DNA from 4 places in the Candidatus Pantoea multigeneris genome. Region 1 is predicted to be linked to each of the others. Evidence: predicted binding sites of a transcription regulator. Region 1 holds the regulator's gene; each other region holds the start of a gene.
What was found. The regulator PurR, encoded in region 1, represses purine synthesis genes. The targets are predictions, from matches to a motif close to CANGCAAACGTTTGCNTG.
Positions count from the first base shown of each region.

Region 2: purT (formate-dependent phosphoribosylglycinamide formyltransferase) is a predicted target of PurR. The motif match lies at 2,232-2,249, and genes of this name have one in related genera.
Region 3: serA (phosphoglycerate dehydrogenase) is a predicted target of PurR. The motif match lies at 2,638-2,655, and genes of this name have one in related genera.
Region 4: cvpA (colicin V production protein) is a predicted target of PurR. The motif match lies at 2,087-2,104, and genes of this name have one in related genera.

Region 1 covers NZ_VWXF01000001.1:58,722-64,202, reverse strand. The annotation lists gene punC (purine nucleoside transporter PunC) at 1-417, opposite strand, end outside; gene punR (DNA-binding transcriptional activator PunR) at 526-1,440, shown strand; gene purR (HTH-type transcriptional repressor PurR) at 1,437-2,462, opposite strand; gene F3J40_RS00275 (C40 family peptidase) at 2,829-3,641, opposite strand; gene F3J40_RS00270 (Grx4 family monothiol glutaredoxin) at 4,007-4,339, shown strand; gene rnt (ribonuclease T) at 4,457-5,128, opposite strand; gene gloA (lactoylglutathione lyase) at 5,236-5,481, opposite strand, start outside.
Region 2 covers NZ_VWXF01000001.1:313,550-319,030, reverse strand. The annotation lists gene F3J40_RS01570 (catecholate siderophore receptor Fiu) at 1-254, shown strand, start outside; gene ybiX (PKHD-type hydroxylase YbiX) at 307-984, shown strand; gene purT (formate-dependent phosphoribosylglycinamide formyltransferase) at 1,014-2,195, opposite strand; gene F3J40_RS01555 (prolyl oligopeptidase family serine peptidase) at 2,372-4,432, shown strand; gene exoX (exodeoxyribonuclease X) at 4,458-5,129, opposite strand; gene F3J40_RS01545 (DNA polymerase III subunit theta) at 5,133-5,363, opposite strand.
Region 3 covers NZ_VWXF01000007.1:67,770-73,250, reverse strand. The annotation lists gene fumA (class I fumarate hydratase FumA) at 1-1,276, shown strand, start outside; gene serA (phosphoglycerate dehydrogenase) at 1,319-2,557, opposite strand; gene rpiA (ribose-5-phosphate isomerase RpiA) at 2,839-3,498, opposite strand; gene F3J40_RS16410 (LysR family transcriptional regulator ArgP) at 3,667-4,572, shown strand; gene F3J40_RS16405 (oxidative stress defense protein) at 4,624-5,352, opposite strand.
Region 4 covers NZ_VWXF01000001.1:943,382-948,862, forward strand. The annotation lists gene purF (amidophosphoribosyltransferase) at 1-1,500, opposite strand, end outside; gene cvpA (colicin V production protein) at 1,538-2,023, opposite strand; gene dedD (cell division protein DedD) at 2,268-3,041, opposite strand; gene folC (bifunctional tetrahydrofolate synthase/dihydrofolate synthase) at 3,031-4,296, opposite strand; gene accD (acetyl-CoA carboxylase, carboxyltransferase subunit beta) at 4,362-5,273, opposite strand; gene F3J40_RS04405 (DedA family protein) at 5,409-5,481, opposite strand, start outside.

The sequences.
Region 1 (5,481 bases):
CACCAGCGGCATAATCGTGGCGAACACTTTACCGGTTTGTGACTGGTCATAACGGTCCACCACCAGTGCCTGCCAGCTGATCGCTGCCGCACAAACGCCTACCGCCTGAACAAAGCGCAGCACCAGCAACATCTCGCCGCTCTGTACCCACAGCATACCGGCACAGCCCAGCGCAAACAGACCCAGTCCCGCTAACAGTACCGGACGGCGGCCGAGGCGATCGGACAGCGGTCCCCATACCAACTGGGCGCAGGCGAATCCAGCCAGGAACAGGCTTAAGCTCGCGCTAATAATACCCGGCGTGGTACTCAGGCTGGTTTGCATGGCAGAAAACGCGGGGAGGTACATATCCGTTGCCAGAAAGCCCAGCATACTAAGCACGGCGAGATAGAGCATAAATCCTTTTGACGACAACATAACAGGCTCATGGTTAATTCACACAGGCGGCAAGTGTAAAAGAGTGCAGCCGGGAGTGTGAAACGTTAATATTTGCAGGTTGCTGTGAAAATAATTGAAGGCAAGCTTATGTGGTCAGAATATGCACTTGAAGTGGTGGACGCGGTCGCGCGCAATGGCAGTTTCAGTGCGGCGGCACAGGAATTACATCGCGTCCCCTCTGCCGTCAGCTATACGATCAGGCAGTTGGAAACCTGGCTGGCCGTACCGCTGTTCGAACGTCAGCACCGCGATGTTGTATTAACGCCAGCGGGTGCGCATTTTGTCTCAGAAGGTCGTGAGGTCATCAAAAAAATGCAAGCCACTCGCCGCCAGTGTCAGCAGCTAGCCAACGGCTGGAGAGGGCGCTTTACGGTGGCCGTGGACAGCATCGTCAAACCCCACCGCGTCAGGCAAATGGTGCTGGATTTCTATCGTGCTTTTCCAGATATGGAACTTGCCGTGCAGTATGAAGTATTTAACGGTGTCTGGGATGCCCTGGCTGATGGGCGTGCCGATGCGGCCATTGGTGCCACTCAGGCTGTTCCGGTAGGAGGGCGTTTTGCCTGGCGCGATATGGGCGCACTGAACTGGCGCTGTGTGGTCGCAACCGACCACCCGTTAACACAAGTGGCCGAACCTGATGAAGACGCGCTACGTGCGTGGCCGTCACTGGTGATTGAGGATACCTCACGCGCGCTGCCACGCCGTATGACCTGGACCCTGGATAACCAACGTCGCCTGGTGGCACCGGACTGGCAAACAGGCCTGGCCTGTACGCAAGCGGGATTGTGTGTGGCGATGACGCCGGGCCATCTGGCGCAGCCGCTGTTGCAGCAGGGACAGTTGCAGGAGCTGAAATTACCGCAGGCGTTTCCAGACAGCCCCTGTTTTGTCACCTGGGCCGAGCAAAGTGCGTCACCGGCGTTGGCATGGTTGCTGACGTATTTGGGTGACAGCCACACCCTGAATCAGGAGTGGCTGAGTGAAGACTGTCCGGATTAACGGCGATAATCGCGGAACGGTCCATCGGCGACGGAACGGCGTTCAATTAATGTCGGATTCACTTCAATGGTCTGAGAGTCTTCACGTTTACTGGTGATGCGATCCAACAGCATATCCAGCGCTTTTTCACCTAACTCAGATTTTGGCTGATGTACGGTAGTGAGCGCTGGCGTGTAATAACGCGCGTTGCGCAAATTATCATAGCCAATCACGGAGATATCCTGCGGCACGCGCAGCCCCAGCTCATCGGCGGCGCAAATTGCGCCCATTGCCATGGCATCTCCGCCGCAGAACACCGCCGTAGGGCGCTGTTTTTGTGCCAGAATCTGCTGCATGGCGAGATAGCCCGATTCGGTTTCGAAATCCCCTTGCACAATCCACTCATCACGGATCGCCACGCCTGCTTCCTGTAGTGCCTTAACAAACCCGGCATGACGACCACCCCCGGTGTTACGTGCCATCTGTCCAGGGATCGCGCCAATATCACGGTGGCCGCGTTCAATCAGATAGCGACCGACCATATAACCGCCCTGGAAGGCGTTATCTAATACGGTATCGGTGAAATCGCCCTGACATTCGCCCCAGTCCATCACCACCATAGGGATATTACGGTTCTCTTCCAGCATTTTCAGGAGATCGTCCGGGTATTCCGAACACATCACCAGCAGGCCGTCTACGCGCTTTTGCGCCATCATTGACAGGTAGGCGCGCTGCTTATTCAGGTCATTGTGTGCATTACCCAAAATAAGGGTATAGCCCTTGTCGAAGCAGTGTTTTTCAACGGCATCAATGATTTCCGCGAAGTAAGGTGCTTCGCTTGAGGTCGCTAACAGGCCCAACGTCTTGGTGTGATTCACCTTCAGGCTACGTGCGACCGCGCTTGGGGAGTAATGCAGCGCTTTAATGGCTTCCCATACTGCATTGCGGGTCTCTTCAGCCACAAAGCGTGTTTTATTGATGACGTGCGAAACGGTGGTGGTTGAGACGCCCGCGCGTTTTGCCACATCTTTAATTGTTGCCATGTAAACCGGACTCCAATGCTTATCCTAATGTATTGATAAACATAATGTTAAACGTTTGCGTGCGCAGGGTGAAATTTGCGGAAATCCAACTGCCTTTTGACCACTATTTTGCCGCCAGAGTGTGACTTGGCGTGGGTAGGGTGGGCGGTGAAAAAACGCTGTTGCGCAACGAAGAAGGGGATTCTAGCAAGACACAGCAAAGATGACGAGATTTTTACAAGCCGCCACACGAAGCGCTAAACCAGAGGGGGCGGTGACAGCGGGGCAACCGAGGGAATCATTCACTGATGCTGTATCTGAATGCGTAGTTATCGCAGGCAAAAAAAAAGCCTGAAGGTCATCTTCAGGCTTTTTTCTCCGCAACACTCAGCGAATGGTGGTTGGGGTCATCATGCGGCGAGCACCGACATAATGGCTCTGCCAGTAATCATTACTGAGTGCGCTGATCTGAATATCTTTGCCGGTACGGGGTGACTGAATAAATTTACCGTTACCCAAATACACGCCAACGTGATCGGCCGCCCCGCGATGCGCAATGCGGAAGAAGACCAAATCCCCTTTCTGTAGCATGTCACGCTTAATCGGCGCTGCGTCGCGCAAATGGTACATCTCATTCGCGGTACGCGGGAATTTGTAATTCACCAGATCTTTATAGGCATACCAGACCAGGCCGCTGCAATCAAAACCGGTATACGGCGAGGTGCCGCCCCACTGGTAAGGTTTGCCCAACTGGCCCATTAGCTTGTTCATGGCCGTTTCACGGGCTTTCTGATAGCGCTGGCGGTGAGCATTGCTCATTTTAATCGTGGCCAGTTCAGTCGCTTTACCACGCGCACCACGCTTATGGCCGTAATATTTAACCCGTGCAGACTTAAGCTCGGCTTTCTTTTTTAATGGGGTGTGTTTTGTCAGATGCGCGGCTTTTTTAACCGGTTCGTGATGCACTTTCTCAGGCGCGGCTTTTTTACTGCGCTTAAGTTTCAGCTTTTCCATGGTTGTGGTACGGGTTTTCTTACCCGAACTTTTCACCGGGCGTCGCTTGCGGCGTTCATCTTCACGCGCACTTTTCTTCTCTGCATTATGCAAGCTGGCGTTAACCGGCTTATGCGGAGAAGCACATGCAACGTTCAAAAAAACTTGAGTAAAAGCCAGTATGAAAAGCGTAATCAGTAAACGCATAGTCCGGTTACAGGTTAAGCTGCCACGCGATATTGGCCGCGACAAAGTTAGACAAATCTGATCCTTGATCAGCACCGAAGTAATTCTAATCCAGTTTTTTTCGAAAAGGTAAGGTCTTTTTTTATTTAATTCTTACAGAGTGTGATTGTCGGAAAAACACGCAATCTCAGTAGGTTATAGCACCACAATTATGACAAAGAATGAATGAATCACCCTAAAAAAGGTGTGGCGGATATCGACTCATGAAAAATTTGAATTAACACAGATGGCGATTTGCTTTAGGGAACGCAAAATCCGGTTTTCAGTCGTGCCTGGAAATCGCTACAATAAAGAAACACGAAGTAGGGAATTGAGAGAGACATTTTATGAGCACAATTGAAAAAATTCAGCAGCAGATCAGCGAAAACCCAATCCTGCTGTATATGAAAGGTTCGCCAAAACTGCCTAGCTGTGGTTTCTCCGCCCAGGCGGTTCAGGCGTTGTCTGCCTGTGGTGAGCGCTTCGCGTATGTTGATATTCTGCAGAACCCGGATATCCGTGCTGAGCTGCCACGTTATGCTAACTGGCCGACCTTCCCACAGCTGTGGGTTGACGGTGAGCTGGTTGGCGGCTGCGATATCATCGTGCAGATGTTCCAGGCCGGTGAATTGCAGCAGCTGATTAAAGAAACCGCAGAAAAGTTTAAAGAAGCTGAGTAATGCATCCAGGCTGACAATGCCGTGATGCTTGCCAGTTAAGATCATATTCAAACAGGGCTGCCATTTTCAGGAATGGCAGCCTTTTTTATGTGCCTGAATTTTGTGACGCCGTCACGATTACGCTTCTTCCGCGCTCTCAGTGTCTTCTTCCACCGCTAAAGGCAGCGGCCAGCCACCAAGGCGTTTCCAGCGATTGACCAGTTCACAGAACAGCAGGGCGGTTTGCTCGGTATCATAAAGCGCGGAGTGCGCCTGGGTACTGTCGAAATCAATCCCGGCGGTTTTACAGGCTTTCGCCAGCACGGTTTGCCCCAGCACCAGACCACTGAGTGCGGCGGTATCAAAAGTCGCAAACGGGTGGAATGGATTGCGTTTCAGGCTGGCACGCTCAGCGGCGGCCGACATAAAACTCAAATCAAAATTCGCGTTATGGGCCACCATAATGGCGCGATTACAGCCGTGATCTTTGATGCCTTTACGCACCATCTTAAAGATGGCATGCAGAGCATCATGTTCACTCACCGCACCACGCAGCGGGTTGTGCGGGTCGATACCGGTAAACGCCAGCGCTTCCGGGTTTAAAATCGCCCCTTCAAAGGGCTCGACGTGGAAATGCAGTGTTTGATCGCAATGTAACCAGCCATCTTCATCCATCTTTAACGTCGTGGCTGCCACTTCTAATAAAGCATCAGTCTGGGCATTGAATCCGGCAGTTTCAACATCAATAACCACAGGATAGAAGCCGCGAAAACGTTGATTTAAAGCATTTTGGGAAGTTGAAGCAGACATCGGGATCTCATTGCAGATTTAGGCAGCGGGCATTATGGCAAAAAACGGCTGACGGTGCAGCAGGTTAAGCGAGCAGTCTGCCGGAACGGCAGACTGAAGGGGAGAGATTAGTGTCCCAGGCCGTGACCGGCGTGCTTGTTTTCGATCAGCTCAATTTTGTAACCGTCTGGATCTTCAACAAAAGCAATCATCGTGGTGCCGCCTTTAACCGGGCCAGCTTCACGGGTCACTTTACCGCCCTGTGAGCGGATGCGCTCGCAGGTGGCTGCAACATCGTCAACACCCAGTGCGATGTGACCATAAGCGTTGCCGAGATCGTAGCTCTCTACGCCCCAGTTATAGGTCAGTTCGAT
Region 2 (5,481 bases), 250 kb from region 1:
CGGGTGCAGGCGCGCGTTATGTGGGCAGCATGCATCGTGGTACCGATGGCGCAGTGGGTACACCAGCGTACACCGAAGGCTACTGGGTGGCGGATGCCAAACTGGGTTACAAGGTGAACAACAACCTGGACCTGCAACTCAACGTCTACAACGTGTTTGATACCAACTACGTTGCCTCAATTAACAAGAGCGGCTACCGTTATCATCCGGGTGAGCCACGTACGTTCCTGTTAACGGCTAACGTACACTTCTGATAGCACACCGGTGGGGCATTAAAGCCCCACCTTTATTTGCGAGACTTTCGTTATGATGTATCACATTCCTGCTGTGCTCTCTGCCGAAGAAGTGGCTAACTTCCGTCAGCATATGCAACAAGCCAGTTGGATTGATGGTCGTGCGACGGTGGGTAACCAGGGCGCACAGGTCAAAAACAACCAGCAAATCGATACCCGTACACCCTTATACGATGCGCTGCAAAAATCCGTATTGCAGGCGTTGAATAACAGCCCGTTGTTCTTTGCCGCTGCGCTGCCACGCACTATCTCCACCCCGTTGTTTAATCGCTATGAACAGGGGGAAACCTACGGTTTTCACGTTGATGGCGCGGTGCGCAATAATGGCGCAGCGGGCTGGATGCGCACCGATCTCTCCGCCACGCTGTTTCTGAGCGAGCCAGACAGCTACGAAGGCGGCGAGTTGGTGATTGAAGATACCTACGGGCAGCACAAAGTGAAGTTACCGGCCGGCGATCTGGTGCTGTACCCTTCGAGCAGCCTGCACTGCGTCACCCCCGTGACTCAGGGCGCGCGAGTGGCTTCATTTCTCTGGATCCAGTCGATGATCCGCGATGACAAGCAGCGTGCGATGCTGTTTGAGTTGGATCGTAATATTCAGGGATTGAAGGGGAAATTTGGCGAAAGCGAAGAGATCTTGTCACTGCTGAATATGTATCACAACCTGCTGCGTAGCTGGAGCGAGTTGTAAGGCGGCGGGCCGCAGCCCACCGCACAGGATTAACCCTGAACCTGTACCGCAGCCGCGCTGGCAACGGCGCGCTGGATAGCTTCATCGGTATCTGCGCCGGTCGCGAGCGCAACACCCAGACGACGCTGGCCTTCAATGGCGGGTTTGCCAAACAGACGCAGTTGCAGACCGGCTCCGGTCAGTGCCTGTTCCAGGCCAGAGAACTGTACGTTTTCGCTGTGCAACTGGGGCAGGATCACCGCTGAAGCGGCAGGGCCATACTGACGGATCCCGCCGACCGGCAAGCCGAGGAAGGCGCGCACATGCAGAGCAAATTCTGACAAATCTTGTGAAATCAGCGTGACCATGCCGGTATCGTGTGGGCGCGGAGACACTTCACTGAAAATCACCTCGTCGCCGCAGACAAACAGCTCAACGCCAAACAGACCAAAGCCGCCGAGGGCTTTAACCACTTTTTCTGCGATGGCTTCAGCACGCTGCAACGCCAGGGCGCTCATCTGCTGTGGCTGCCAGGATTCACGGTAGTCGCCATCTTCCTGACGGTGGCCGATTGGCGCACAGAAGTGAATGCCGTCGACGGCATTGATGGTCAGTAAGGTGATCTCAAAGTCAAACTTCACCACGCCTTCAACAATCACGCGTCCCGCACCGGCACGTCCGCCTTGTTGAGCATATTCCCAGGCGCTTTCCAGCTGACTGGCTTCACGGATAAAACTCTGCCCCTTGCCAGACGAGCTCATTACCGGCTTCACGATGCACGGGAAGCCAATGGCCTCAGCGGCGGCAATAAAGTTCTCTTTGCTGTCAGCAAACTGATAGGTCGAGGTTGGCAGCGCCAACTCTTCGGCGGCCAGACGACGGATGCCTTCGCGGTTCATGGTCAGGCGAGCAGCGCGTGCGGTTGGCACAACACGTTGGCCCTGTTGCTCCAGTTCCAGCAGCTTTTTGGTGGCAATGGCTTCAATTTCGGGTACGACGAAATCCGGTTTTTCAGCGGCGATGACCGCCGCCAGCGCTTCGCCATCCAACATATTGATGACGTGGCTACGGTGGGCAACATGCATTGCCGGGGCATCGGCGTAGCGATCCACTGCAATCACTTCCACACCTAAACGTTGGCACTCCAGCGCCACTTCTTTACCCAGCTCACCCGAGCCTAATAACATCACACGCGTCGCCGCCGGACGCAGCGCAGTTCCAAGAATCGTCATAAGTTCACCTGTCAGTCAAATTGCGCGCGCAGTATATACGAAAACGTTTGCGTTCTCATCCTTAGCGACGTTGCTCACGCGAATTGTGCGCTTTGCGCACGGAGTTATCGTTGCGGCTTGGCTTCTGACGCAGTAAATGCCACGCTTAAGAAAATTTCTTCAGGGAGAAGAGCATCATGGCACCTCCAGTGGCAAAAAAAGTCCCGTACGAACTCCACCTGCACGGTGAAACCCGCATTGACGATTATTACTGGCTACGGGACGACAAACGTGAAGACCCGGAAATTCTCGATCACCTGCGCGCTGAGAACAGCTACGGCAAACAGATTCTGGCAACGCAGCAGCCGCTGCAAAATCGGGTGTTGAAAGAGATTATCGATCGCCTGCCGCCGCAGGATCACTCGGTGCCCTACGTGAAGAATGGCTACCGCTATCAGAGCCGTTATGAGCAGGGCGATGAGTATGCGGCGTTCTATCGCCAGCCAGCCGACAGCGCGGAGTCCGACGAGTGGACACTGCTGCTGGACTCCAACCAGCGTGCCTCGCACAGTGAGTTTTACACTCTGGGTAGCCTGCACGTTAGCCCGGATAACCAGGTCATCGCGTTGGCGGAAGATTTTCTGTCCCGCCGCCAGTTTGGCATTCGTTTTCGCAACCTGGAGAGCGGAAGCTGGTATCCCGAAGTGTTAAGCGATGCCTCTTCCAGCTTTGCCTGGGCGAATGACTCGCGCACCCTTTACTACGTGCGCAAACATGAGCAGACGCTGTTGCCCTATCAGGTGTGGCGACATGAACTCGGCTCGCCGCAAAGTAGCGATCAGCTGGTGTATGAAGAAGAGGACGACACCTTTTACGTCAGCCTGCATAAAACCACTTCAGAGCACTTTATTCTGATTGCGCTATACAGCACCACCTCCAGCGAAATTCAGCTGATTGATGCGGAGTACCCGGATGCGCAGCCGCAGGTGTTCTGCCCGCGCCGCCGCGATCACGAGTACAGCCTCGATCACTACGATCATCACTTCTACATTCGATCAAACCGTGAGGGTAAGAACTTCGGTCTGTATCGCACGACTTGGCTGGCGGAAAATCGCTGGGAAGCGCTGATTGCCCCGCGCGATAACGTGGTGCTGGAAGACTTCCAGCTGTTCCGCCACTGGTTCGTGGTGGAAGAGCGCCAGCGTGGATTGACCAGCCTGCGCCGTATCAACTGGCAAACCGGGGAGGAGGTGGGTCTCGCCTTTGACGACCCGACTTACGTCACCTGGCTGGCCTACAACCCCACGCCGGAGAGCGATAAGCTGCGTTATGGCTACTCTTCCATGACCATGCCTTCAACGCTGTTTGAACTGGATATGACAACCGGTGAGCGAGTCATCCTCAAACAGACGCGGGTCGGCAACTTCAACAGTGATGATTACAAAAGTGAGCACCACTGGATTACGGTACGTGATGGCACCGAAGTGCCGGTTTCACTGGTTTATCATCGCCAGCATTTCCAACAGGGCAAAAACCCGATGCTGGTGTATGGCTACGGTGCCTACGGCAGCAGCATGGATGCGGATTTCAGCACCAGCCGCCTCATCCTGCTCGATCGTGGTTTTATTTATGTGCTGGTGAATGTCCGTGGCGGCGGAGAACTCGGACAGCAGTGGTATGACGATGGCCGCCTGTATAACAAGCAAAACAGTTTTAACGACTTTATTGATGTGACACAGGCGCTGGTGGCGCAGGGTTACGGTGCGCCGGATCAGCTCTATGCGATGGGTGGCAGTGCGGGCGGTTTGCTGATGGGCGCGGTGATTAACCAGGCACCGGAGCTGTTTAACGGCGTGGTTGCGCAGGTGCCGTTTGTTGACGTGCTGACCACCATGCTGGATGAGAGTATTCCACTCACCACCGGGGAATATGATGAGTGGGGCAACCCCGAGCAGGAGTCCTTCTATCGCTACATTCGCCAGTACAGCCCGTATGACAACATCGAGGCAAAAGCCTATCCGCATCTGCTGGTGACCACCGGGCTACATGATTCTCAGGTGCAATACTGGGAGCCGGCCAAATGGGTAGCGAAGCTGCGTGAATTGAAAACCGATGACAATCTGTTGCTGCTGTGCACCGATATGGATTCCGGTCACGGCGGAAAATCGGGGCGTTTCAAAGCGTATGAAGGCGTTGCGATGGAGTTCACCTTCCTGATTGCGCTGGCGCAGGGTGTGCTGAGCGGCACCAGCGCCTGACAGCACAAACCGCCCGAAGGGGCGGTTATTCTTCCGTTTTACTGAGGTGTTTGCGTAGCGCCTGACGCAACGGCGGGCGCAAATCGCTGACGTTGTCCAGCATCCAACGCAGGTAGCCCGGATCTTTGCGGGCTACCACGGCAACACTTTGACCACGATACTTGCCAAACGGCAGCACATCACCCTGAGCGGCCGCAGGTTGGCTGCGTGTGACCAGCTGTTGTGCATCCCACCCCGAGGTTTCCAGAATGCGGATCAGCAGAGCGGCGGTGACATAGCAGTCATACAGCGCGCGGTGTGCATGGAGATCCGCCGGGGGAGTGACGTCGAGTTTCAGGCTGTGGCGCAGCGCCTGGTTGCCGTATTTAATTCCCGGCCAGAGCTGGCGCGCCAGCATCATGGTGCAAATCCATTCACCGGGCATTTCAGGCAACATGCGGCGGTCAAAGCTGGCGTTGTGCGCGACATAAAAGGCACTGCCATGATAGCGGGGGATCACCACTTCAATCGGCGGTTTGCCTGCCACCATCGCTTCAGTGATTCTGTGAACCGCCATCGCCTCACGGCTAATAGGGCGGTCGGGTAGCACCAGATCGCTCATCGGGTTAACGATGCGCCCATCAATCACATCCACAGAGGCGACTTCAACCACGCCACCCTGTAAACCACAGGTTTCGGTATCAATAATGCGGAACATGGCTTACTTCTGCTTCGGTTCGTAAGGAAGACGCGATAAGGAGAGGGAGGCCTGGCGGTAGTGCATCAGACGCTGACGGAACCATTCCCGCAGTGCCGCAGGCTGATCATTTTCGACCTGTTCGGCAATCACCGGCATATTATATCGTTCTTTGAATGCCACCCCGGCCGCAGCCAGATCGACATTCACTTTATCTTTCTCTTCCTGGGACAAAAGGGCGAGATTGAGGTTCATGCTGTTCTCCTGATATTGAACGGCAAAAGTAATGGTTTCCCGAGCCGGGATCAAGCGCTGTGCACCGCATTGTGTGCCCTCGACACCGCTTAACGGGGAGCGTATGCTGGCCGCCATT
Region 3 (5,481 bases), on a different contig from region 1:
CGGCGGAGATGAAGCGGCACTGTCACGCGGCGTCTATGACACCTTTATTGAAGACAACCTGCGTTATTCGCAGAATGCCGCGTTGGATATGTACAAAGAGGTCAACACCGGCACCAACCTGCCCGCGCAGATCGATCTCTACAGCGTAGATGGTGACGAGTATAAGTTCCTGTGCATTGCCAAGGGTGGCGGTTCGGCGAACAAAACCTATCTCTACCAGGAGACCAAAGCGCTGCTCACCCCTGGCCGCCTGAAAGAGTACCTGACAGAGAAAATGCGCTCACTGGGGACGGCGGCCTGCCCGCCTTACCATATCGCCTTTGTCATTGGCGGCACCTCGGCTGAGAGCACCTTAAAAACCGTTAAGCTGGCCTCTACCCACTACTACGATGGGCTGCCGACGGAAGGGAACGAACACGGCCAGGCCTTCCGCGATGTGCAGTTAGAGCAGGAGCTGCTGCTGGAAGCACAGAACATTGGTCTGGGTGCTCAGTTTGGCGGTAAGTATTTCGCCCATGATATTCGCGTCGTGCGTCTGCCGCGCCATGGTGCCTCTTGCCCAGTGGGTATGGGCGTTTCCTGCTCTGCCGACCGTAACATCAAAGCCAAGATCAACCGCGAAGGGATCTGGATTGAGAAACTGGAGCAGAACCCAGGCCAGTATATTCCTGCCGAATTGCGCCAGCAGGGCGAAGGTGAAGTGGTTCAGGTCGATCTCAACCGCCCAATGTCCGATATTCTGGCACAGCTGTCGCAATACCCGGTCTCTACGCGCCTGTCGCTGAGCGGCACCATTATTGTGGCGCGCGATATTGCCCACGCGAAGCTGAAAGAGCGTATTGATAACGGTGACGGTCTGCCGCAGTACATGAAAGATCACCCGGTGTACTACGCGGGTCCCGCCAAAACACCGGAAGGCTACGCCTCTGGCTCTTTAGGCCCGACCACCGCAGGACGCATGGATTCCTACGTTGATCTGTTCCAGGCACACGGCGGCAGTATGGTGATGCTGGCTAAAGGCAACCGCAGCCGCCAGGTAACAGAAGCTTGCCACAAACACGGGGGCTTCTATCTGGGCAGCATCGGTGGCCCGGCAGCCGTGCTGGCACAACAGAGTATTCGTCATCTTGAGTGCGTGGAGTACGCCGAACTGGGGATGGAAGCCGTGTGGAAGATTGAAGTGGATAACTTCCCGGCGTTTATTCTGGTGGATGATAAAGGGGAAGACTTCTTTGAGAATATTCGTCTGAATCAGTGCGCGAAGTGCGTGAAATAAGCCAGAAATAAAGAGCGAGGCTTTAAGCCTCGCTCTCTGATATTAGTACAGCATACGGGCGCGAATGGTGCCCGGAATCGCCTTCAGCAGTTGCAGTGCGTTATCCGCGACGCTCTGTTCAGCATCGATATCGATAACCACGTAACCCATCACCGGTGAAGTTTGCAGATACTGGGCGGAAATGTTGATGCCTTGCTCAGCAAAGATCTGGTTGATGGCAGTCAATACGCCTGGACGGTTTTCATGGATATGCAGCAAGCGGCTGGCGCTGGCACCGTGCGGTGGCAGTGAAGCCTCTGGGAAGTTCACCGCCGTCAGCGTAGAACCGTTATCGGAGTATTTGCTCAGCTTCGCAGCCACTTCCAGACCGATATTTTCCTGCGCTTCTTCGGTAGAGCCCCCGATGTGTGGCGTCAGAATCACGTTATCAAACTCGCTCAGCGGAGAGATAAACGGATCGTTGTTGGTCGCAGGTTCAACCGGGAAGACGTCAATCGCCGCACCACCAAGATGTTTGCTACGCAGGGCAGCACAGAGCGCATCGATATCGACTACCGTACCGCGTGAGGCGTTGATCAGCAGCGCGCCTGGCTTCATCTGTGCCAGTTCCGCTTCCCCGATCATATCCTGGGTTTCTGGGGTTTCCGGAACATGCAAACTGACCACATCACTGATGTTCAGCAGCTCAGACAGAGAACTAACCTGCGTGGTGTTGCCGATGGTGAGCTTGTTCTCGATGTCGTAGAAATAGACGCGCATCCCCAGGCTTTCCGCCAGCACACCCAGCTGTACGCCGATGTGACCATAGCCGATGATGCCGAGTTTTTTACCGCGAGCTTCAAAGAAGCCTTTTGCATTTTTGTTCCAGATACCACGGTGTGCTTTGGCACTCGCCTCTGGCACGCCACGCAGCAGCAGCAGCAGTTCACCAATCACCAGCTCCGCAACAGAACGGGTGTTAGAGTACGGTGCGTTGAAGACCGGAATACCGCGCTTAGCAGCGGCTTCCAGGTCAACCTGGTTGGTGCCGATGCAGAAACAGCCCACTGCAACCAGCTTTTCCGCTGCCGCGAAGATCTCTTCAGTCAGATGGGTACGGGAACGGATGCCGATGAAGTGTGCATCTTTGATCGATGCTTTCAGCGCTTCGGAATCCAATGCGCCTTTGTGGAATTCGATGTTGGTATAGCCCGCCGCACGGAGACTTTCTAGTGCGCTCTGATGGACACCTTCCACCAGCAGGAACTTAATCTTGTCTTTCTCAAGTGTTACTTTTGCCATTTCCCGACCCTGTTTCTGAATTCAACGAGAGCTGATATAAGTCAGCCTTCTGTCAAAATAACAAAAAATACGTTTGCAGCAATACAAACGATTGCCTGCCCCACAGCACGGGGCAGGTCAGGAACAGCAGATCACGGTACAAAATCAGGTGCCTTCGATGGATTTAGGATATTAAAGCGCTTTCCTGGGAGATTTTGTGACATATCGCACCGAATTTGCCCAGAATAAGAAAACATTTTTTATCGCTAAAAAGAACGCTGCCCCTGAGTGACGTTACCAGATCATTTCTTGATGGTTTTAACCCCATCAGCCGTGCCAATCAGGGCGATATCCGCGCCACGAGCGGCAAACAGCCCTACGGTCACAACGCCTGGCAGCGCATTAATCGCCCTTTCCAGCGCAGAGGGATCGGTGATGCTGAGATTGTGAACATCCAGAATCAGGTTGCCGTTGTCTGTCACAACGTTTTGACGATACTCCGGCAAGCCACCGAGTTTGACCAACTCACGCGCAACATACGAACGTGCCATCGGAATGACTTCTACCGGCAGCGGGAATTTACCCAGCACATCCACTTCTTTCGAAGCATCCGCGATGCAGATAAAGGTTTTTGCCACGGCGGCAACAATTTTTTCCCGCGTTAATGCTGCACCGCCGCCTTTGATCATCTGCATCTGCGGGTTAATCTCATCCGCGCCATCGACATACACCGACAAAGCATCAACTTCATTGAGATCAAACACCGGGATACCGAGGCTTTTCAGCTTTTCCGTCGAGGCTTCCGAGCTGGAAACCGCGCCCTCAATCTGGTGCTTGATGGTAGCAAGGGCGTCAATAAAATGGGCCGCTGTAGAGCCGGTGCCAACGCCAACAATGGTGCCGGGTTGCACATATTGCAGTGCTGCCCAACCTACCGCTTTTTTCAGTTCATCCTGGGTCATGGTATGTTTAAAACCTGTGCGACAACGAAGTGGGCGTAGTATAAAGCATGGATGAATAAAATTGCGCGAACCTTAGGTGTCGTTTCGCGGCTTTGGAAGCCAGCCCACAAAACTGAACCTCGCCGTTTTGTGGTCGAGTGTTGTCCACCCTGAAGGAGAAACAGAATAATGAAACGCCCGGATTATCGAACGCTTCAGGCGCTGGATGCTGTGATTCGTGAACGCGGCTTTGAACGTGCTGCGCAAAAGTTATGTATTACCCAATCGGCGGTATCGCAGCGTATCAAGCAACTGGAAAACCTGTTTGGTCAGCCGTTACTGGTACGCACCGTGCCGCCCCGCCCCACAGAACAGGGCCAGAAGCTGTTAGCGCTGTTGCATCAAGTAGAGTTACTTGAAGAGGAGTGGTTAGGTGATGAGAATGGCGGCACCACGCCGCTGCTGCTGTCTCTGGCGGTCAACGCCGACAGTCTCGCCACCTGGTTGCTCCCGGCACTGAAAGAAGTGCTGGCGGATTCCCCGGTGCGCCTGAATTTGCAGGTAGAAGATGAAACCCGTACCCAGGAGCGCCTGCGTCGCGGTGAAGTGGTCGGTGCGGTGAGTATTCAGCCACAGCCGCTGCCAAGCTGCCTGGTCGATCAGCTCGGCGCACTGGATTACCTGTTTGTCGCCTCGCCGGCGTTTGCAGAGCGCTATTTCCCGAATGGCGTCACCCGTGCGGCGCTGTTGAAAGCCCCGGTGGTGGCCTTTGACCATCTGGATGATATGCATCAGGCATTTTTACAGCAGAATTTCGATCTGTCGCCGGGCAGCGTGCCCTGCCATATCGTGAACTCTTCGGAAGCCTTCGTGCAGATGGCTCGCCAGAGTTCAACCTGCTGTATGATTCCGCACCTACAGATTGAGCGTGAACTGGCCAGCGGTGAACTGATTGATTTAACCCCGGGTTTGCTGCAACGCCGGATGCTTTACTGGCACCGCTTTGCGCCGGAGAGCCGTTTAATGCGTCGGGTAACTGATGCGCTGCTGGAACATGGGCACCGTGTCTTGCGCCAGGATGTACAACCAATCTGATTGTTTGACCGAAAAAAAGCCCGTTGAACGGGCTTTTTTTTTACCTGCGAGTTATGGGGTGTTCGGTTTGATATCAAACACCACATCAACCTGATCGTCGAAGTGAATGCTTTGCTGTTCGTAGGTTTGCTGTGCCGTGGTATCCGCTGATGCCGCCGCCGCTTTGTACATGCGCGCCATTGGCATCGGCTGATAGTTCGCCACGTGATAGCGAATGCTGTAGACCGGGCCGAGTTTGGCATTGAAGCCTTCAGCCAACGCCGCTGCCTGTTGGGTAGCATTCTGGATCGCGGCCTTGCGCGCCTGATCTTTGTAAGTCTCAGGGTGGGTCACGCCCAATTCAACGGAACGGATTTCATTCAGGCCGGTTTTCAGCGCGCCGTCCAACAGTTCGTTAAGCTTGTCCAGTTTCCGCAGCGTGACCTGTACCTGACGCACCGCACGATAGCCTTTCAGGACCGCACTGCCCTCTTTGGTGTAGTCATATTCCGGCTGGGTGCTGAGGTTAGCGGCATCAATGTCTTTTTTCTCGATACCGTTTTTATTCAGGAAATCAAAATATTGTGCCACGCGATCGTCGGCTTGCTTTTTCGCATCCGCAGCCTCTTTAGAAGAGACGTTGACCACAATGGATAACGTAGCGATATCGGGTTTGGCATCCACCGTTGCCTGGCCTGAGGTCACCACATGGGGGCCATTAGGCAGTTCATCCGCAGAAGTCAGTAATGGCAGTGCGCCAGTGGCAAAAGTGGCGGCCAGCGCCAGGGCTTTCAGTTTCATTGAATAACTCCTCCTTGAAGCATTTGTTTGCTGGCGGCCATTATGGCGAGGCCAGCAACAAATTTCTGTGCGTGATGGTCTGAGTTTTTGATTTAAGCAAAGATTTTCCGCCACCGCGACTTTCCTGCG
Region 4 (5,481 bases), 880 kb from region 1:
TTCCAGGCTTTCCACTTCGTTCTGACGCGCGACCGCTTTAGCATCGTCATTGCGCAGCGACTGGAGATAATCCAGATAAGGCTGATCCACGTCTTTGGTCACATAAATGCCATTGAACACCGAGCACTCAAACTGTTCGATATCCGGGTTCTCTTCGCGTACCGCTTCAATCAGGTCATTGAGGTCCTGGAAAATCAGCGCATCCGCTTTGATCAGCTGGCAAATCTCATCCACTTCACGCCCGTGGGCAATCAGTTCCGTTGGGGTTGGCATATCAATACCATACACGTTCGGGAAACGAATTTCTGGCGCGGCGGAGGCGAGATAAACGCGTTTCGCACCGGCTTCACGAGCCATTTCGATGATCTGCTCTGAAGTCGTACCACGAACAATCGAGTCATCTACCAGCAGGACGTTCTTATCACGGAACTCAGCACGGTTGGCGTTCAGCTTACGGCGCACAGCGTTACGACGCAGTTGCTGACCAGGCATGATGAAGGTACGGCCCACATAGCGGTTCTTCACGAAGCCCTGACGATAAGGCTTGTCCAGAATGCGTGCAATTTCCAGTGCCACATCGGTTGAGGTCTCTGGAATTGGAATCACCACATCGATATCGAGATCTTCCCACTCGCGGGCAATTTTCTCGCCGAGTTTTGTCCCCATACGCACGCGGGCGCTGTACACAGACACTTTGTCGAGGAACGAGTCTGGGCGAGCAAAGTAAACATACTCGAACAGGCATGGGTTATTTTTAGGGTTTTCCGCACACTGACGGGTAAACAGCTGGCCCTCTTCAGTGATGAACACAGCTTCACCCGGTGCAACGTCACGAATGAAATCGAAGCCCAGGGTATCCAGTGCCACGCTCTCAGAAGCGACCATATACTCGGTACGGCCATCAGCCAGAACACGTTTACCCATCACCAGTGGACGGATACCGTTTGGATCGCGGAACGCAACCATACCGTGACCGATAATCATCGCCACTACCGCATAGGCACCGCGCACCTGCTGGTGTACTGCTGCGACTGCCGCAAAAATATTTTCAGCTTCTAACGGGAAGTGCTGGAAGCGATCAACTTCCTGCGCAAACACGTTCAGCAGAATTTCGGAGTCAGAGGTGGTGTTAACATGACGGCGACCACGCTCGAACAGCTGCTTACGCAGTTCGTGTGCGTTGGTCAGGTTGCCATTGTGCGCCAGGGTAATACCGTAAGGGGAGTTGACGTAGAAAGGCTGAGCCTCTGACGCGCTGGAGCTGCCCGCAGTCGGGTAGCGCACGTGACCAATGCCCATGTTGCCCTGCAGACGCTGCATGTGACGAGCTTCGAAAACGTCGTTGACCAGACCATTGGCTTTGCGCAGGCGGAAGCAGTTAAGTGCATCAATGGTGCAAATGCCTGCTGCATCCTGGCCACGGTGCTGTAACACCGATAACGCGTCATAGATCGATTGGTTAACCGGCATAAATCCGGTGATACCCACAATACCGCACATGTTGTCATTTCCTCATTAAGCCGCACTCCCGGTGGTATCACCGGGGTAAAAAACTTGACGTGCTTTTCAGGTAATCAAAGAACCACCTGATTATATAGCTGAACTGAGGGATAAGTTGCGACTGTTGCCAGTCGGGGCTTTTGGAAAAGCCGGTGAATGTATCGAGGAAAAACAGCATGGCAGAGACAATCAGCACACCGCGCAATGCCCCGAAACAGACGCCCAACACCCTGTCAGTGCCCGACAGGCCAGTTTTTTCCACCAGCGTGCCGATCACATAGTTCACAATCGCTCCCACAATAAGGGTAGCAACGAACAGCACCGCGATGGCGATCCCGTTACGAACCAGTTCGTCGTTGAAACCTGTAAACCAGACTGCAAGGAAGGGGTAATAATGACTGGCGACAAAAAACGCACATCCCCAGGTGAAGAGGGATAAGGCTTCCCGGACAAAGCCACGAATCAGGCTTACCAGGGCCGAAAAACTAACCACTGCAATAATAACGTAATCAATCCAGTTCATGAACTCTTCCTGCGCCAGTGCCGCTGCACCCCTGCATCCAGTTCGGGGCGCATTCTAACAGAAAAAGAAAACGTTTGCGTAGCGGTTTTCCTTCTCCGTATGGAGAAAAAGGGCGAAGAAAATAAATTTCCTCGCCCCTGAGAGAATCACAATAGTAACCTATTGAATCATAATATTTTTCAGGCACGGTCTGGCTTAACTTTTTGTGCCAGCCTGTGCCTGTTACTGCAATCGTTTAGGCAAATTAACGTGCGCTGTAAGGCTTAACCACACCACTTAAGCCAGAGACGCTCTTCAGTTCTCCCAGCGCTTCCTGCATCTTCGCTTTTGAGGCATCCGGGCCGACGTAAATACGGGTGATCTGCCCTGCAACGGGCGTCGAAGGCACTGTCCACGCGCGATAACCCGACAATCGCAGCTGCGCGACAATCTGGTTCACCTTGTCCGCATTTTTCAACGCACCAAGCTGTACGATAAATGCCTGTCCGGTTGGCGCATCGTTCTTCGCGGGCTCTGGCGCGGGACGTTCAGGTGCTGCCACCGGCTCCTGACTGCGCTCTGGCTCCGCACGCTTCACCGTTTCTACCGGTTTTGGTTTCGGTTTAACCGGCTCTGGTGCTTTCGGCTTCACGGTTTCTACCGGTTTCGGCTTCACGTTTTCGTTGGTGGTGATCAGGGTGTCATTTTTCTTCGCAACGCTGGTGTGAACCGGCGGAGGTGTCACCACTGGCTGTTGCCCTGCCTTGGCATTCGCCTGGGCAGCGCTGTTACTGGCGACAGCGTCCGCGCTGCTCACTGCATTTCCTGCACCAGCGGGTGGCTGAGCGGGCAGCGTTTGCGTCACCGGAGGGAGCGCTTCATTGTCCTGCTGATCGCCCGGTTTAGGCACCAGCGGGATTGCCGCAAACTCCTCTTTAAAGTGCTTCTTTTTACCGTCCAGCAGGCCGGGCAGCACAATCACGCCGATAGCGACCAGAATCACCGTACCGACCATGCGATTCTGAAACTTACTTGCCACAGGACTTCTCCGTTTCCAGCAGTGTCATCACCTGCGCCACGGTATGGAACGATCCACACACCAGCACGATGTCCTGCGGTTGAGCCTGCTGAAGCGCGGCATGCCATGCGGAATCCACATCGCTAAACGCCTCAGCACCGGACAGATGCGCCATCAGCTCATCGGCTTTGGCCCCACGTGGCCCTTCAAGCGGGGCGCAGTACCAGTGGTCGATTTGCGGTGACAGCGCGGCCAGCGTACCGGCGATATCTTTATCATGCAGCATTCCTACCACGGCACGGACTTTGCCCTGACGTGGAACCTCTGCCAGCCGGCTTGCCAGATAGTGAGCTGCATGGGGGTTGTGCGCTACATCCAGAATCACGCGCGGTGCTTCACTGATGGTCTGGAATCGACCCGGCAAGATCGCGAGCGGCAGATGCTGGCGTATAATCGCTTCACTGACGTTAAGGCCGGAGGCACGCAGAGCGGCCAGTGCTGTCGCCGCGTTTGGCAACGGTACCTGCGGCAGTGGCAGATCGTTTAACTCGCCCTCAGCATCACGGAATGACCAGTGGTTCGCCGCAGCGCTGTAAGACCATTGAACATCGCGTTGCAACAACTGCGCACCTTTCTCAGCGGCAACGGCAGCGATGCTGGCGGGCATATCCGGTTCACCCACCACAGCGGGTTTGCCAGCACGGAAGACACCGGCTTTTTCACGGCCAATGCTTTCGCGATCTGGCCCCAGCCAGTCGGTGTGGTCGAGTGCAATGCTGGTCACTACCGCGACGTCAGCATCGACAATGTTGGTGGCATCGAGGCGGCCGCCAAGGCCCACTTCAAGGATCACCACGTCCAGCTGCGCCTGTTGAAACAGGTTCAACGCGGAGAGCGTGCCAAATTCGAAATAGGTAAGTGAGATATCCCCTCGCCCGGCTTCAATAGCAGCAAAACTGGCGGTGTGGTGCGCTTCGCTCAGCTCTGCGCCCTGAATACGCGCACGTTCGGTATAACGGACCAGATGTGGCGAACTATACACACCAACGCGATAGCCTGCGGCCATCAGCAGCGTTTCCAGCGTGCGGCACGTGGTGCCTTTGCCGTTAGTACCCGCGACGGTAAATACAAAGGGGGCAGGTTTTAGCAGGTCCAGACGCTCTGCCACGCGGCGAATGCGGTCCAGCCCAAGTTCGATGGCCTGCGTATGCAGGTTTTCAAGATAATAAAGCCACGTGGCCAAAGGCGACGTGGCTTGAGGAAGCAGATTTTCCATGTGTCCCGTTTGCGATTTTACGGTGCATTGGCGAAAAGCCCGCGAACGGGCTTTTCCATCTCCTGTCAGGCCTCGTTGCTTTGCGGTTCAGCCGTTGTTTCCGGCTGCTCAGCGTGTTGCACCGGAGCAGGCAGGTTCATCATTTTTGCCAGCAGGCTGGCCAGACGATCGCGCATTTCCAGACGACGAATGATCATGTCAATCGCGCCTTTCTGGATCAGAAACTCACTGCGCTGGAAGCCCGGCGGCAGTTTTTCACGCACGGTCTGCTCGATAACGCGAGGACCCGCGAAGCCGATCAGCGCTTTAGGCTCAGCGATGTTGAGATCGCCCAACATTGCGAAGCTCGCAGAAACGCCACCCATGGTTGGGTCAGTCAGTACTGAAATGTACGGCAGACCACGTTCCTGCATTTTTGCCAGTGCAGCACTGGTTTTTGCCATTTGCATCAGCGACATCAGCGCTTCTTGCATACGGGCACCGCCACTGGCGGAGAAGCAGATCAGCGGGCAGTTATCTTCCAGTGCCTGCTCAACGGCACGCACGAAACGCGCACCCACTACTGAACCCATTGAACCGCCCATGAAAGAGAACTCGAAGGCAGCAGCCACAACGGGCATACCGTGCAAGGTCCCTTTCATTACGATCAATGCGTCTTTTTCATCAGTCTGTTTCTGTGCTGCCACCAGACGATCTTTATACTTCTTCTGATCGCGGAACTTGAGCAGATCTTTCGGCTCCAGTTCACTCCCCAACTCTACCTGAGAGCCCTGATCCAGCACGCTGTTCAGGCGGTCACGCGCATGCATACGCATGTGGTGATCACACTTCGGGCAGACTTCAAGATTACGCTCCAGCTCTGCGCGGTACAGTACCTGACCACAGCTGTCACACTTCGTCCATACTCCTTCCGGAATGTTGGCACGGCGTACAGGCGTAACGTTGCTTTTATTAAGAATGCGTTCAATCCAGCTCATTGATGACCTTTCTGTTTAAACTGACCTGGTCCAGTCGTCCTGCGGCGACTGATATCGCCAACAGCCGCCAGTAAATGTCGTTCATTAAACCACAACCGTTTAGCGCTGTGGATAAAAATCTGGTCTTACCCCTTCTCACGGCTGCTTTTGCTGCCGCGCCTGGTAACGATGACGCAGGATTTCCACCACACCTGGCAGAACCGAAAAG